DNA from 3 places in the Streptomyces sp. NPDC020747 genome. Region 3 is predicted to be linked to each of the others. Evidence: riboswitches for the same ligand, from Rfam matches in the RefSeq annotation. Region 3 holds a riboswitch; each other region holds the start of a gene.
The links. Region 3 has a riboswitch for cyclic di-AMP ahead of ACH4YP_RS05250 (transglycosylase family protein). Riboswitches for the same ligand answer to the same signal wherever they lie in the genome.
Positions count from the first base shown of each region.

Region 1 (4,698 bases), on a different contig from region 3:
GGTCAACGCGGACAGCGAGCTGTACCGCGCGCACCCCGACTGGGTGCAGTTCCAACCGGGACGAAAGAGGACGGAGCTGCGCAGTCAGCTCGTTCTGAACCTCGCCCGTGAGGACGTCCAGGAGTACCTCTGGGAGAAGCTCGACACGCTGCTCTCCAGTGCGCCGATCGACTATGTGAAGTGGGACTTCAACCGCTGCTTCACCGACGCGGGGTGGCCCGGCGAGGCCTACCCGCAGCGGCTCTGGGTGGACCATGTGCACGCCCTGTACCGCCTCCTGGACCGGCTGCGGGCGGCTCACCCGGGTGTCGCCTTCGAGTCCTGCTCGGGCGGCGGCGGCCGTATCGACCTCGGGATCATGGCGCGTACGGACCAGGTGTGGACCTCGGACAACACCGACCCGCTCGACCGGCTCGCCATCCAGCACGGCTTCAGCCAGGTGCATCCCGCGCGGGCCATGGCCGCCTGGGTCACCGACAGTCCGAACGTCCAGCTCAACGGCCGCGTCAGCTCGTTGCGCTTCCGCTTCGTGAGCGCGATGGCCGGAGTGCTCGGCGTCGGCGGCGACCTGACCCGGTGGAGCGACGAGGAGCTGGCCGAGGCGCGGACGTGGGTGGAGCTCTACAAGGAGATCCGGCCCGTCGTGCAGGGCGGGGACCTTCACCGGCTGCGGGCGCCGGAGGGTGGCCTGAGCGCAGTCCAGTACTCGCGCGACGGTGACGTCGTCGTCCTCGCCTGGCTGCAGGCCCAGCACTACGGCGAGCCGGTCGCTCCGGTGCGGCTGAGCGGACTAGACCCGGCGGCGGCGTACGAATGCCTCGAAACGGGCGAAGTCCACCGAGGTGCGGTGCTGTTGCATCACGGGTTGCGGACGGGGCTGCACGGTGACCTTGATGCGGCAGTTCTCCGGCTGCGTCGCATCTGACTGTTGTGTCCGTAATGGAGCCTAAGTTCCAACTCGCTCTGGGATAAAGGCTGCTGGGGCGGTGTCCAGTGAGCAGCGTCATATTCGTGACGGTCCGCTGTCGCCATGTTCACGTAATTCAGCTGCGTTTTCAGGGATTTAACAAACGGGGAGGATCCCTGATTTACGCAGGGTGACCGTCATTTCGGTCAGGGATCAAGAGAACGGGGCACACAGGAAACCCCAGAGGTTGTTCCTGCGTCTTCATGTCGCTTACGTTCGCCACCAATCCGGACGGACGCCCAATCCTGCCGCCGCCCGGAATCCGCTCACCCACCCGTACACGGCAGGAGCGGGGGACCCACAGGTAGAACGCCTGTTCCGGTCTCCGGAACGGCTAGGGGTTAAGTCGTGCGCAAACACGGCCGGGCATCTCCAGCTCGCACCCGACAGCTCACCTCGCAGGCGCCGGAGAGGAATTCGCCATGCCCGCGAAGGGTAAGCACCGCCGTCCCAAGTCCCAGCGTTTCACCCGCTCCATAGCCGTCGCAGGAACCGGCGGCGCGGCGCTCGCCCTTCCGCTGCTCGGTGCGACCGGAGCGTATGCCGCGACTCCGCAGTCCGCCGCGGATTCCGTGGCGAGCGCCTCCAATGTCGCGAACCAGGCAGCCGAATCGGCGCCTGCCGCCGCCGACAAGAAGGCCGAGGCGAAGAAGGCCGCGGCCAAGACCTATTCCGTGCGTGCGGGCGACTCCCTGTCGAAGATCGCCGACACGCAGGACGTCAGCGGTGGCTGGAAGAAGCTGTACGAGGACAACCGCAAGGTGATCGGCGGCGACCCGGCGCTCATCCACCCGGGCCTGAAGCTGGCGATCGGCAAGGCCGCCGCCACTTCGAGCTCCGACTCCGGCGCCTCCAAGGCCACCCAGTCCTCCGCGAAGAAGGCCGCGGCCCCGAAGGCCGCCGCCGCTCCCAAGGCTGCCGCCGAGGCCAGTGCCGCCGGCTTCACGCTGCCGGTCGCGGGCGCGGGCGTCGGCACCCCGTACAAGATGTCGGGCAGCATGTGGTCCAGCGGGTACCACACCGGTGTCGACTTCGTGGTCCCGACCGGCACGTCCCTCAAGTCCGTCGGCGCGGGCACGGTCGTCTCGGCCGGCTGGGGCGGCGCGTACGGCAACCAGGTCGTCATCCAGCTCGCCGACGGCCACTACGCCCAGTACGCCCACCTGTCCTCCCTCTCCGTCTCGGCCGGGCAGGCCGTGACCGAGGGCCAGCAGGTCGGCCTCTCCGGCGCGACGGGCAACGTCACCGGCCCGCACCTGCACTTCGAGATCCGCACCACCCCGGACTACGGCTCGGACGTGGACCCGCTGGCGTACCTGCGTGGCAAGGGCGTCTCCGTCTGACCCCACGCCAGGCACGCCCCGCGCGGCGTACCGCTCCGAGCTAGTCTCCGAAGGCCGGACCCTGTGATCCCCGGGGTCCGGTCTTCGGTGTTGTGGTTCTGTGGCATGGCCGGGCGATGTGTCGACAGGGGTGCGGAAGCCGGGACACAGTGATCTCGGCAAGCGCTTTCTGCGCGCCTTCGATGCCATGGAGGTCTTCATGACGACCACACGCAGAGCGTTCGGAGCCCTGGCTGCCGGTGCCGCACTCGCGGCGCTCGTTCCCGCGCGGACGGCGGGCGCGGCGGCCCGGCACCGGCCGGGGCGGCACCGTCCGGCGGAGAACCGTCCGGGGAGGCTCATCGCCCGCGACGACTTCCGGCACGGTCTAGGTCAGTGGGCGACGGAGCTGCAGGACGGCGGCAGCGTCACCGCGTCCCGGGGTGTCCTGGAGATAGACGTGCCGAGCGGCGCGACGGTCTGGTTCAGGCGAGAACTCAAGGGGCCGTACGTCCTGGAGTACACGGCCACGCCGGTCTCCGAGGGCGGCGCCAACGACCGGGTCTCGGACCTCAACAACTTCTGGAACGCCACGGACGTCCGCTCCCCGGAGGACCTCTTCGCCACGCACCGGGGCGGCGCGCTCGACGAGTACGACCACCTCACGACGTACTACGCCGGATACGGCGCCAACACCAACACCACGACCAGGCTGCGCCGTTACGTCGGTCAGGCGGGTGTGCGGCCGCTCGTCCTCGACTACACCGAGCCTCTGCTCACGGCGAACGAACCCAACCGGGTCCGGATCGTCTCGAACGGCTCGACGGTCCAGTGGTGGAACAAGGGGCGACTCGTCCTCGACTTCGTGGACCAAGAGCCCTACACGAGCGGGCACTTCGCGTTCCGGACCGTGTGGAGTCACTTCAGGATCACGGACCTCAGGGTGCGGGAGCTGCGACAACGTCCTTGATCGAGCCCCTTATTCCGGGATTGACCAACACTTGACGAGTGGCTTATCTCACCGCGCGTCAACCCCTTCCTACGGTCGCGTAGCTCACACCCGAAGGTGAATCATGGCCCGATGTGGCAGACGATTCGAAGAATGACAACAGATCAGTGATCGGGTCGTACGTGGCGGTGGGGGACAGCTTCACCGAGGGCGTCGGCGACCTTGGCCCGGACGGGGCGTTCGTCGGCTGGGCGGACCGGTTCGCGGTGCTTCTCGCGGACCGCCGGCCCGAGGGCGACTTCGACTACACCAACCTCGCCGTCCGCGGGAAACTCCTCGACCAGATCGTCGAGCACCAGTTGACGCGCGCGAAGGAGATCGCGCCCGACCTGGTCTCCTTCTGCGCGGGCGGCAACGACATCATCCGGCCGGGCACCGACCCCGACGAGGTCGCGGAGCGCTTCGAGCGCGCCGTCGCGGACCTCACGTCGGCCGTCGGCACGGTCCTCGTGACCACCGGCTTCGACACCCGTGGCGTACCCGTGCTCAAGCACATGCGCGGCAAGATCGCCACGTACAACCTCCACATCCGGTCCATCGCCGACCGGTACGGCTGTCCCGTGCTCGACCTGTGGTCCCTCAAGACCATCCAGGACCGGCGGGCCTGGGACGGCGACCGGCTCCATCTGTCGCCCGAGGGGCACACGCGGGTCGCCCTGCGCGCCGGCCAGGTCCTCGGCCTGGAAGTGCCCGCGGACCCCGACCAGCCGTGGCCGCCGCTGCCCCCGCGCGGCACGCTCGAAATGCGGCGCGACAACATCCACTGGGCGCGCGAGTACCTGGTGCCGTGGATCGGGCGGCGACTGCGCGGGGAGTCCTCCGGGGACCGCGTGGTGGCGAAGGGAAGCCTGTCGCCCGACGACATCAAGACGCGGATCGAGCCGGTCGCTTGAGGGCCCGGGGCCCTGAGGCCCTTCGGGGGCGGGCCCCGACACCTCTCGCCCCTGTCGGCGAATTCGCTGCGAGGCGGTAAGTGTCTGCTCAGTCCCAGCGACACGCCGCGTGTACGGCGTGTCGCTGGGACTCAGACCCCACTTGCTCTCGCCTCGCCGTCCCGCGCTCGCGAATCGGCGGGTACGGCGGTACGCCGTCTCAGGCGCCCGGGGCCGTCAGTGCCTCGCGGTTCAGGCCCAGCTCACGGGCCAGTGCCTCGTCCACCCACTCCTGGGTGCGGGCGCGTGACACCGCGCCGGGGTACGCCGTCATCTGGACGGCGAGCCCGTCCAGCAGGGCGGTCAGGCGCAGGGCCGCACTCGGGGGGTCCGGGCAGTGGAACTCGCCCGCGGCCACGCCCTCCGCGATGACCGCGGTGATCGCGGCCTTCCACTGACGGTCCAGGTCACGCGTGACGTCCCGCAGAGCGGGCTCGCGCAGCGCCACCGCCCAGCCCTCGATCCACA
Region 1 is NZ_JBIRTJ010000001.1:591,037-595,734, reverse strand. It holds gene ACH4YP_RS02435 (alpha-galactosidase) at 1-925, shown strand, start outside; cyclic di-AMP (ydaO/yuaA leader) riboswitch at 1,221-1,385, shown strand; gene ACH4YP_RS02430 (peptidoglycan DD-metalloendopeptidase family protein) at 1,390-2,310, shown strand; gene ACH4YP_RS02425 (DUF6250 domain-containing protein) at 2,510-3,259, shown strand; gene ACH4YP_RS02420 (SGNH/GDSL hydrolase family protein) at 3,406-4,191, shown strand; gene ACH4YP_RS02415 (TetR/AcrR family transcriptional regulator) at 4,391-4,698, opposite strand, start outside.
Region 1: linked by a shared signal. The riboswitch ahead of ACH4YP_RS02430 (peptidoglycan DD-metalloendopeptidase family protein) and the one ahead of ACH4YP_RS05250 (transglycosylase family protein) in region 3 are both predicted to bind cyclic di-AMP.

Region 2 (4,698 bases), on a different contig from region 3:
ACCTCGGCACGGCGTTCGGCACGGACCAGCTCAGCGGCGGCAGCGGCATCGCCTCCGTCACGGCGGCGACCTTCTTCGTACGCGTGATCATGTCGCCGTTCGCGCACCCGCTGTTCACCGTGCTCACGGGCATCGGCTTCGGCATCGCGGCGCTGTCCGCGGACCGCCACCAGGTACGCCGCGTACTCCTCCCGATCATCGGACTGCTGCTCGCGATGGGCATGCACGCGATGTGGAACGGCTCGTCGACGTTCGGCGAGTACGGCTTCTTCGCGGTCTACGCGGCTTTCATGGTCCCGGCGTTCGGCCTGCTGACCTGGCTGGTCATCTGGACCCGCCAGCGCGAACTGGGCACGATCCGCGCCGAACTCCCCGCGTACGCGATGGCGGGCTGGCTCACCGCCCCCGAGCCGTTCGTCCTCGGCTCGATGAAGGCACGGCGGCTGGCCCGCGAGTACGCCACGCACCACGGCGGTCGCGCGGCGGGCAGGGCGGTCGCGGAGTACGAGGCGTACGCGACGTCGCTGGCGTTCCTGCGCCACCGGGGCCGCAAGGGCCGCGCGGGAGCCGACTTCGTCGTACGGGAACGGGAGTTGCTCCACGAACTGTGGACGCGCCGGGAACCGGCCCGCCCGGCTCTCCTGTACGCGGCCCGGGCGACGGCTCCGGCACCGGTGGCACCGCAGTGGCAGGGCGGCTACGGCTACCCGGCCCCGACGCCGTACACGTACAACCCGTACCGCTCCTGAGAAACGCACCCCCGACCTCAGCCGGAAGCAGCGGTCAGCCTCCCCGACTCCCCCTCCGTGAGGTCAAGTCCGGCCACCCCCAGCAACGCCGGAAGCTGCTCAACCGTACGAGCGCTGGCGATAGGGGCAACGACGGTCGGCCGGGACGCGAGCCAGGCCAGAGCCACGGTGGCGGCCTCGACCCCACGTTCCCGCGCGACCTCGTCGAGCGCGGCCAGCACCCGCGGCCCCCGCTCCGACTCCAGATGCGCACCCGCGGACCCGGCCCGCGCGCTGTCGACCACGGCACCCGCCCGGTACTTGCCGGTGAGGAAGCCCGAGGCGAGCGAGGAGTAGGGGACGACGGCCAGACCTGCCCGGGAGGCGACGTCCCTCAACGGGCCCTCGTACGAGTCGCGGGAGACGAGGTTGTACCGGGGCTGCAGCGCGACGTACCGCGCGAGGCCCTCGCGGTCGGAGAGGTCGAGGGACTCCTGGAGCCGCTCGGGAGAGAGGTTGGACGCGGCGATCGCGCGCACCTTGCCGGCGCGGACGAGCTCGTCCAGGGCCGTGATGATCTCCTCGACCGGCACGGACGGATCGTCGAAGTGGGTGTAGTACAGGTCGATGTGGTCCGTCTTCAGCCGCCGCAGTGACGCGTCGGCCGCGGCCTTGATGTTCGCCCCGGACAACCCCTTGTACCGGGGGTGCGCGCCGACCTTGGTGGCGACGACGACGTCGGCGCGGTTGCGGCGCGCGGCGAGCCAGTCGCCCAGGACGGTCTCCGACTCACCGCCCTCGTTGCCCGGCGCCCAGGCCGAGTAGGTGTCGGCGGTGTCGACGAAGTTCCCGCCCGCGGCGGTGTAGGCGTCGAGTACGGCGAAGGACTGCGCCTGGTCGGCGGTCCAGCCGAAGACGTTGCCACCGAGCGAGAGCGGGAAGACATCGAGGTCGGACGAACCCAGCCTGCGGAGAGAACTCATGGATGGGTCAACAGCCGTACCGGACGACTGTATTCCACACCCAGCCCCCTCAGGCCCGCCCTACGGAGTGAGCCCCTTGCCCCGCAGCCACGCCATCGGGTCGATGCCGTCGCCGCCGCTGGTGTGGACCTCCAGGTGGAGGTGCGCCCCGGTGACGTTGCCGGTCGCGCCCACGCGGCCGATGATGTCGCCGGTGCTCACCTTCTGCCCGACGCTGACGCCGATCGACGACTGGTGCGCGTACCAGAGCTCCGTACCGTCGTCGAGCGTGAGGACCGTGCGGTAGCCGTACGAGCCGTTCCAGCCGGCCTCGGTGATCGTGCCGCTGTGAACGGCCTTGATCGGGGTACCCGTGGGAGCGGCGAAGTCCAGACCCGTGTGCTGACCGGACGACCACAGCGCACCGGACTGCCCGAAGGTGGAGGTGATCGTGTACGAGGAGGTGGGCAGCGTGAACTGCTTGGCGAGCTCGGCGAGGCGCGCGGCCTCGGCCTTCTCCTTGGCCGCCTGGTCCGCCTTCTTCTCGGCGGCGGCGACCTTGGCCTCGGCGGCGTCCCGCTCCTTGGCGGCCAGCGTGGCGGCCTTCTTCGCGGCGGCGGCCTCGGCGGCCTCCTGGGCCTCGCGGTCCACCTGGTCCTGCTGCTCCTCGGCCTGGAGCATGATGCGGGCGCGCAGGGCCTCGCCCGCGTCCGAGTTGCCCTGCTCGGCGTCGGCGGTGGTGAGGCCGACGGCGGTGATCGGGGTGCTGGATCCCTCGGGGGCGTCGTCGTCCGAGAACGGCGAGCCGACGTTCGGCAGGTCGGGGATCGAGATCGACACCGGCGGCTTGCCGGTCTGCGCGGTGGCCATGCCACCCGCGCCGACGGCGGCTATGACACCGACGCCCAGAACGGTCGAGCTACGGGCGAGTCCGCCGCCGCCGCGCTGCTTGGCGACGCGGTGCCGGCCGCGGACGGGAAGGACGGTCTCCGCGCTGGGATTCCAGACCTCCCACGTCTCCTCGTCCTTACGGGCGCCGTAGGCGAAGGTGTCGGGCTTCTTGTCACCCGAGGACTCACCCGTCAACTCATTCGGCACGAACGAGGGTGTGGGGGCAGGCCGGTTGGACGCCACGTAGGCGCACTCCTTTCCTTCCTTCTCGCCTACCGGGTTAGCTGACGGGTTCGGAGCAGGAAGGTCTCCTACGCGCGTCAACCGCGGTGCGCTACACCGCGAAGACGAGCGATTCACCCCAAGTGGTGGTTCCCCGGTTCCCTTGCGGGATTCGGCGCGTGCGCACGGAGCCGACTCTTGTGACGGCTGGGACTACCGCGCTGCGTTATCGAACGTTAATAGACCCGGGCACCGGATTCCAAGCCGTTCCTGATGATCGTTACGGCTCTTGGCCTGGACTTACGGGTCATGAGCGGAGTAAATCGGGCGAGTTGATCGACATTCAGGAGCGGGAGCCCTGTTGATGGTGCGTCAGTTGTTGAGCAGAGGGATTCCGTTCGACTACCAACGGTGATAGAGGCCGCCGCAAGAGCGACGCATCTCACGATCATCGCGCCCTCACGACCGCCGTGCCCTCACGCCCGCCGCACCGCGAGCAGTGCCATGTCGTCCGTGGCCCCGCCTCCGGTGTGCAGCAGGACGTCGTCGAGTACCGCGGCGAGCAACGCGTCGGGCCCGGGAAAGACCCGCCCGGACAACCGCCGGGCCGGATCGTAGAAGACGCCCCGCCGGTCCCGCGCCTCGGACAGCCCGTCCGTGTGGAAGAGCAGCATGGCCCCGCCCGGGAACTCCTCCTGCTGCGCCCGGTCGGGCCAGGTCCCCAGCGCCCCCGTCCCGAGCGGCAGCGCGGGCTCGGCCGCGGCGAGCGTACGTACCTCTCCGTCGCCGTACAGCAGCAGGGGCCCGGGGTGGCCGCGGTTCACGAGGCGTACGACCGGGGTGCCGTGCGGGATCTCGGCGAGCACGGCGGTGGTGAAGTCCTCGAAGGCCGCGACGATGTCGCGCCGGACGCCCTCGCGCGCGAGCGCCCGCTCCAGCCGCTGGGCGACCGCCTCCAGGCTCGCCTCCTGCTCGGCGGCCTCACGGAAGGCACCGATGAGCACGGCGACGACGGAGACCGCCCCCATGCCCTTGCCCCGTACGTCGCCCACGAGGAGCCGTACGCCGTGCGGGGTGTCCTGCACGGCGTACAGGTCGCCCCCGATGAACGCGCCCTCCTGCGCCGCCTCGTACCGTGCCGCGATATCGAGGCCGCCGATCCGCGCCGCGGGTTCGGGCAGTACGGCCCACTGGGCGGCCTCCGCGATCTCGCGGGCGGTGGCGAGGCGCGCGTCGCCCCGGTGCACGAGCCGGTTGATGCCCACGGCGAGGACGGCGGCCGTGGCCACGGTGAGGACCTCGGTGACCGCGCTCACGTCGAAGGCGAACCTGAGATGTACGACGGCCATGGCCGCGGTCGCCGCGATTCCCGTCCACACGGTGGCGCCGAGCGAGAACAGGGGTGCCGCGATGAGCACCGCGGCCGTGAAGAAGGGAGCCGCGGTGAAGTCCTGCGGGGTGAGGAGGTCGTAGCAGACACCCGCGACGATCAGCAGCGCCGGCAACGCGCGGACGAGGGTGCTCGGATACGAGGCGGTCCTCTCCACGGGCTCGACGCGCACCGGTTCCTGCTTCTGCTCCGGTCCCTGCTCCTCCACCTGTCCAGGCTTCCGGGAGCGGGGGCGGCGGGCGAGCGGACGAGGACCGGGCGGGTGAAGACACCCTGGGGACACCCGAGTCGAGATATCCGGGGAAACACCTGAGGCCGGAATCCTTGATCGGATTCCGGCCTCAGGCCTTCAGTAGCGGGGACAGGATTTGAACCTGCGACCTCTGGGTTATGAGCCCAGCGAGCTACCGAGCTGCTCCACCCCGCGTCGTTAAGACCACTGTACGCCATCCGCGGGACCCAAAGCACACGCGTTAACTTCGCCCGCGCTTCACCGGGTGGTTTG
Region 2 is NZ_JBIRTJ010000003.1:21,477-26,174, forward strand. It holds gene ACH4YP_RS09145 (PrsW family intramembrane metalloprotease) at 1-749, shown strand, start outside; gene ACH4YP_RS09150 (aldo/keto reductase) at 767-1,711, opposite strand; gene ACH4YP_RS09155 (M23 family metallopeptidase) at 1,772-2,824, opposite strand; cyclic di-AMP (ydaO/yuaA leader) riboswitch at 2,836-2,991, opposite strand; gene ACH4YP_RS09160 (PP2C family protein-serine/threonine phosphatase) at 3,280-4,401, opposite strand; tRNA gene ACH4YP_RS09165 (tRNA-Met) at 4,547-4,620, opposite strand.
Region 2: linked by a shared signal. The riboswitch ahead of ACH4YP_RS09155 (M23 family metallopeptidase) and the one ahead of ACH4YP_RS05250 (transglycosylase family protein) in region 3 are both predicted to bind cyclic di-AMP.

Region 3 (4,698 bases):
CGCCGGCGACCCCGTACTCGTCGTGCTCGCCGCCGCAGACCGCGACCCCGCCCGGTTCGCCGAGCCCGACACCCTCGACCTCTCCCGCCGCGACAACCAGCACCTCGGTTACGGCCACGGCATCCACTACTGCCTCGGCGCACCACTGGCCCGGCTGGAGGGCCAGACCGCGCTGGCCACGCTTCTCACCCGGCTCCCCGACCTGCAACTCGTGGGCGATTCCGCCGATTTGCGGTGGCGTGGGGGTCTCATCATGAGGGGATTGCGCACGCTTCCGGTGGAGTTCGCCCCTTCGGTGAAGGTGCGTACGGACTAGCGGCTGACTAGCAGACGGGGTCGACGGAACATGAGACTCCGTCAACTTTGTGATCTTCACGTGATCTGCGCTGCATCGACTTGTGACAAGAGTTCGACTGCCTATACGTTCACCCATCAATGCGACCGGTCCCGCCTGTCGCAGAAGTCACAAGCGCAGTCATCGGCTGTGCGCTGTGCGCAGTCCTTGCTGTCACGCGAAAGGCAACCGCATGCTCTCCGGGAACGGTCGTCACCGTCGCCCCCGTCAGGCTCCGGCTCTCCTCGTCGCGGCGGGCGTGACCGGGTCGGCCATCGCGATTCCTCTGCTCGGCGCGACCGGCGCGAGCGCCGCCAGCGGTACCACCTGGGACGCGGTCGCGGAGTGCGAGAGCGGCGGCTCCTGGAGCGCGAACTCCGGCAACGGGTACTACGGCGGCCTCCAGATGACCCAGGAGACCTGGGAGGACAACGGCGGCCTCGACTACGCGCCGAGCGCCGACCAGGCCAGCCGCTCGCAGCAGATAGCCGTCGCCGAGAAGATCCTCGCGAAGCAGGGCACGAGCGCCTGGGCGACCTGCGGACTCGTCGCGGGCCTGACGCAGAACTCCGACTCGGCCGACGCCGACACGGGAGTCGCGGAGGAATCCTCCACTCCGTTGTCCGGCTTGGGTATGGGGGACAGCGGCAACGGGACGAACTCCGACACGTCTGGTTCATCTGATTCATCCGGTTCGTCCGACTCGCCCAAGTCGTCCACCGGCAGTGGCGACAGCGCGGACTCACAGGATTCCGACAGCTCCTCCGCGGACGCCACCGCGAAGAGTGATGACCCGGACAAGTCGTCCCAGAGCGGCGAGCCTTCGGCCGAGGCGAGCGAGAGCGCCGGCGCGGAAGACAGCGGCTCCGGCCGTCACCGCGGCGGCAGCGCCGACGAAGGCGCCACCGACTCCCGTGCGGACGACTCCGTCGGACGGCATGCCTCGCGCAGCGACAGCGAGTCGCGCGTCGCCGCCGAGGGCTCGTACGCCGTCCGTTCCGGAGACAGTCTCTGGGGGATCGCCGACTCCCTTGGCGTCAAGGGCGGATGGCGGGCGCTCTACGCCGAGAACAAGGAAGCCGTCGGCGACGACCCGGACTTCATCATCCCCGGTCAGAGCCTCGACGTGGAAGGCCTGCAGACGGCGGACAAGTAGCGGTCCGCGCGGTGTGCCATGTGGTCATCAAGGCGTCGAATCGGGCTAAAAACAGCGGCAGTTCGCGCTGAATGTCCGATTTGGCGAAAGTGAGACATGGATCTCAAGACCTTGATCGTCTTTGAAATTCGGCGGATCGCGTGTCTACGGTCGTGACCGCTCGCCACTGGTGAGCCCCGACGGTCGCAACGCCGAATCCTGCCAACGGCCGTACGGGAACAGTCGTCGCGTCAAGCGCCGTAGGCAGGAGCGGGGGACCCAAGGTAAGTGCCGGACCCGGTCGTCGAGGCCAGGTACGGCTTGGGGTTAAGCCGCGTGACAGCAGTGTCACGTGGCCGGGCAACTCACTCGGCCCGAACCCGACAGCTCACCTCGCAGGCGTCGGTGAGGGGATCACTTCATGCTGTTTTCCGGCAAGGGCAAGCACCGCCGCCCGTCCAAGGCCACCCGTATCGCCACGCTCGCCGGTGTCACCACCGCGGCCGTCGCCGTCCCGCTGATGGGCGCCACGGGAGCCTCCGCCGCCACCGCTTCCGAGTGGGACGCCGTCGCCCAGTGCGAGTCCGGCGGCAACTGGTCGATCAACACCGGCAACGGCTACTACGGCGGCCTGCAGTTCTCGGCCTCCACCTGGGCCGCGTACGGCGGCTCGGCGTACGCCTCCACGGCCAACCAGGCCTCCAAGTCCCAGCAGATAGCCGTCGCTGAGAAGGTCCTCGCGGGCCAGGGCAAGGGCGCCTGGCCGAGCTGTGGCGTGGGCCTGTCCGGCGCCTCGACCGGTGGCGCCCCGGCTCCCTCGGGCTCCGGCTCCTCGAACTCGGGCAACTCCGGCCAGAGCACCTCGCAGTCTCAGCAGCAGCAGAGCACCAAGTCCTCCGAGGAGCGCGCCTCGCGTTCCCAGGAGCGCTCGACCGCGAAGAAGACCGTCGAGACCCCGACCGGCAAGAAGGTCGAGAAGGGCGACGGCGAGTACAAGGTCGTCAAGGGTGACACCCTCAGCGAGATCGCCGAGAAGGAGAACGTCAAGGGCGGCTGGCAGAAGCTGTACAAGCTGAACGACGACATCGTCGACGACGCCGACTTCATCTTCCCGGGCCAGCAGCTGCACCTCAGCTGACCCCCGTCGGCCGCGACCCCCACTTCGATCGCCCGGACGACATGTCCAGGCCGAGGCCCTGGCCGCTCAGCCTCGGCCGGATCTCCGGTCCATATTCGAATCGCGGCTGAACCACAGCGCCCTCACATCCGTGTCCCCCATAGTGGAGGCCTCGTGAGGGCACCCCCCCGTCCCCCACGGGCTCCCCGCTCCGGTGCGTGTTCCCCCGTACGCACCGGGGCGGGGCTTTTTTCGTTCCCGCGCTCCCCTTGTACTTCCCGCGCGCCTCCCTCTCGCTTTGTTCCGTTCGGAAACAATTTACTCTCGGTTCTGTCCATGAGGCGGTCGAGGGCTGGCCGAACCGCGGCAGCCGGTTAGGCTCATGCTGCGGGGCCACCACAGGTCGCGCCCAACCGGGCCTTCGGCCCGGAACAGCTTGCGTCACATCCCAGAAGGAGATGCTCGTGCCGTCCATCGACGTCGTCGTAGCCCGGGAAATCCTCGACTCGCGAGGCAACCCCACCGTCGAGGTCGAGGTCGGCCTCGACGACGGCAGCACGGGTCGTGCCGCCGTTCCGTCCGGCGCCTCCACCGGTGCCTTCGAGGCTGTTGAGCTCCGTGACGGAGACCCCAACCGTTACCTCGGCAAGGGTGTCGAGAAGGCCGTCCTCGCCGTCATCGAGCAGCTCGGCCCGGAGCTCGTCGGCTACGACGCCACCGAGCAGCGCCTCATCGACCAGGCGATGATCGACCTGGACGCCACCGACAACAAGGGCTCGCTCGGCGCCAACGCCATCCTCGGCGTCTCGCTCGCCGTCGCCCACGCCGCGTCCGAGGCGTCCGACCTCCCCCTCTTCCGCTACCTGGGCGGACCGAACGCGCACCTGCTGCCGGTCCCGATGATGAACATCCTCAACGGTGGGTCGCACGCCGACTCCAACGTCGACATCCAGGAGTTCATGATCGCCCCGATCGGCGCGGAGTCCTTCTCCGAGGCCGTGCGCTGGGGCGCCGAGGTCTACCACACCCTCAAGAAGGTCCTGAAGAGCCGCGGCCTGTCCACCGGCCTCGGCGACGAGGGCGGCTTCGCCCCGAACCTCGGCTCCAACCGCGAGGCCCTGGACCTGATCCTCGACGCGATCAAGGAGGCCGGTTACGTTCCCGGCCAGCAGGTCGCCCTCGCGCTCGACGTCGCCGCCTCCGAGTTCTACAAGGACGGCAAGTACCTCTTCGAGGGCAAGGAGCGCTCCGCCGCCGAGATGACGGAGTACTACGAGGAGCTCGTCGCGGCCTACCCGCTCGTCTCCATCGAGGACCCGCTGTACGAGGACGACTGGGCCGGCTGGAACGTCATCACCGAGAAGCTCGGCGACAAGGTCCAGATCGTCGGCGACGACCTCTTCGTCACCAACCCCGAGCGCCTCGCCCGCGGCATCGAGGAGGGCTCCGCCAACGCCCTGCTCGTCAAGGTCAACCAGATCGGCTCGCTGACCGAGACGCTGGACGCCGTCGAGATGGCCCAGCGCAACGGCTTCAAGTGCATGATGTCCCACCGCTCCGGCGAGACCGAGGACGTCACGATCGCCGACCTCGCCGTCGCGGTGAACTGCGGCCAGATCAAGACCGGCGCCCCGGCCCGCTCGGACCGCGTCGCCAAGTACAACCAGCTGCTGCGCATCGAGGAGATCCTCGACGACGCGGCGGTGTACGCGGGCCGTTCGGCCTTCCCGCGCTTCAAGGGCTGAGCACGGCCCTTCGGCCGGGGTGACAGCCCCGTCGTACGTACGTCCCCGTACTCGGTCCCGTACCGTGTGCGGGGACGTACGTACGTGACGGGCTCGATGTACGCGATGCACTCGACGGGCTCGATGTGCTCGACGGGTTTGTACCGGGGAGGCGGGACAGATGGCCGTGAAGGACCGCGACCGGTTCTCCACCTCGACCAGGCTGCGGCTGCTCGGTGAGCAGACCGCCGCCCGTGTCTACCGCTCGCAGACCAAGCGGCAGGCCCGCCGCTCACGGCTGACCGGCCGGGCGGCACTCCTCGCCCTCGTCCTGTGCACGCTCGTGGTGGCCCTCGCCTATCCCATAAGGCAGTACGTCTCCCAGCGC
Region 3 is NZ_JBIRTJ010000002.1:26,765-31,462, forward strand. It holds gene ACH4YP_RS05240 (cytochrome P450) at 1-316, shown strand, start outside; gene ACH4YP_RS05245 (transglycosylase family protein) at 528-1,490, shown strand; cyclic di-AMP (ydaO/yuaA leader) riboswitch at 1,716-1,886, shown strand; gene ACH4YP_RS05250 (transglycosylase family protein) at 1,891-2,607, shown strand; gene eno (phosphopyruvate hydratase) at 3,051-4,331, shown strand; gene ACH4YP_RS05260 (septum formation initiator family protein) at 4,492-4,698, shown strand, end outside.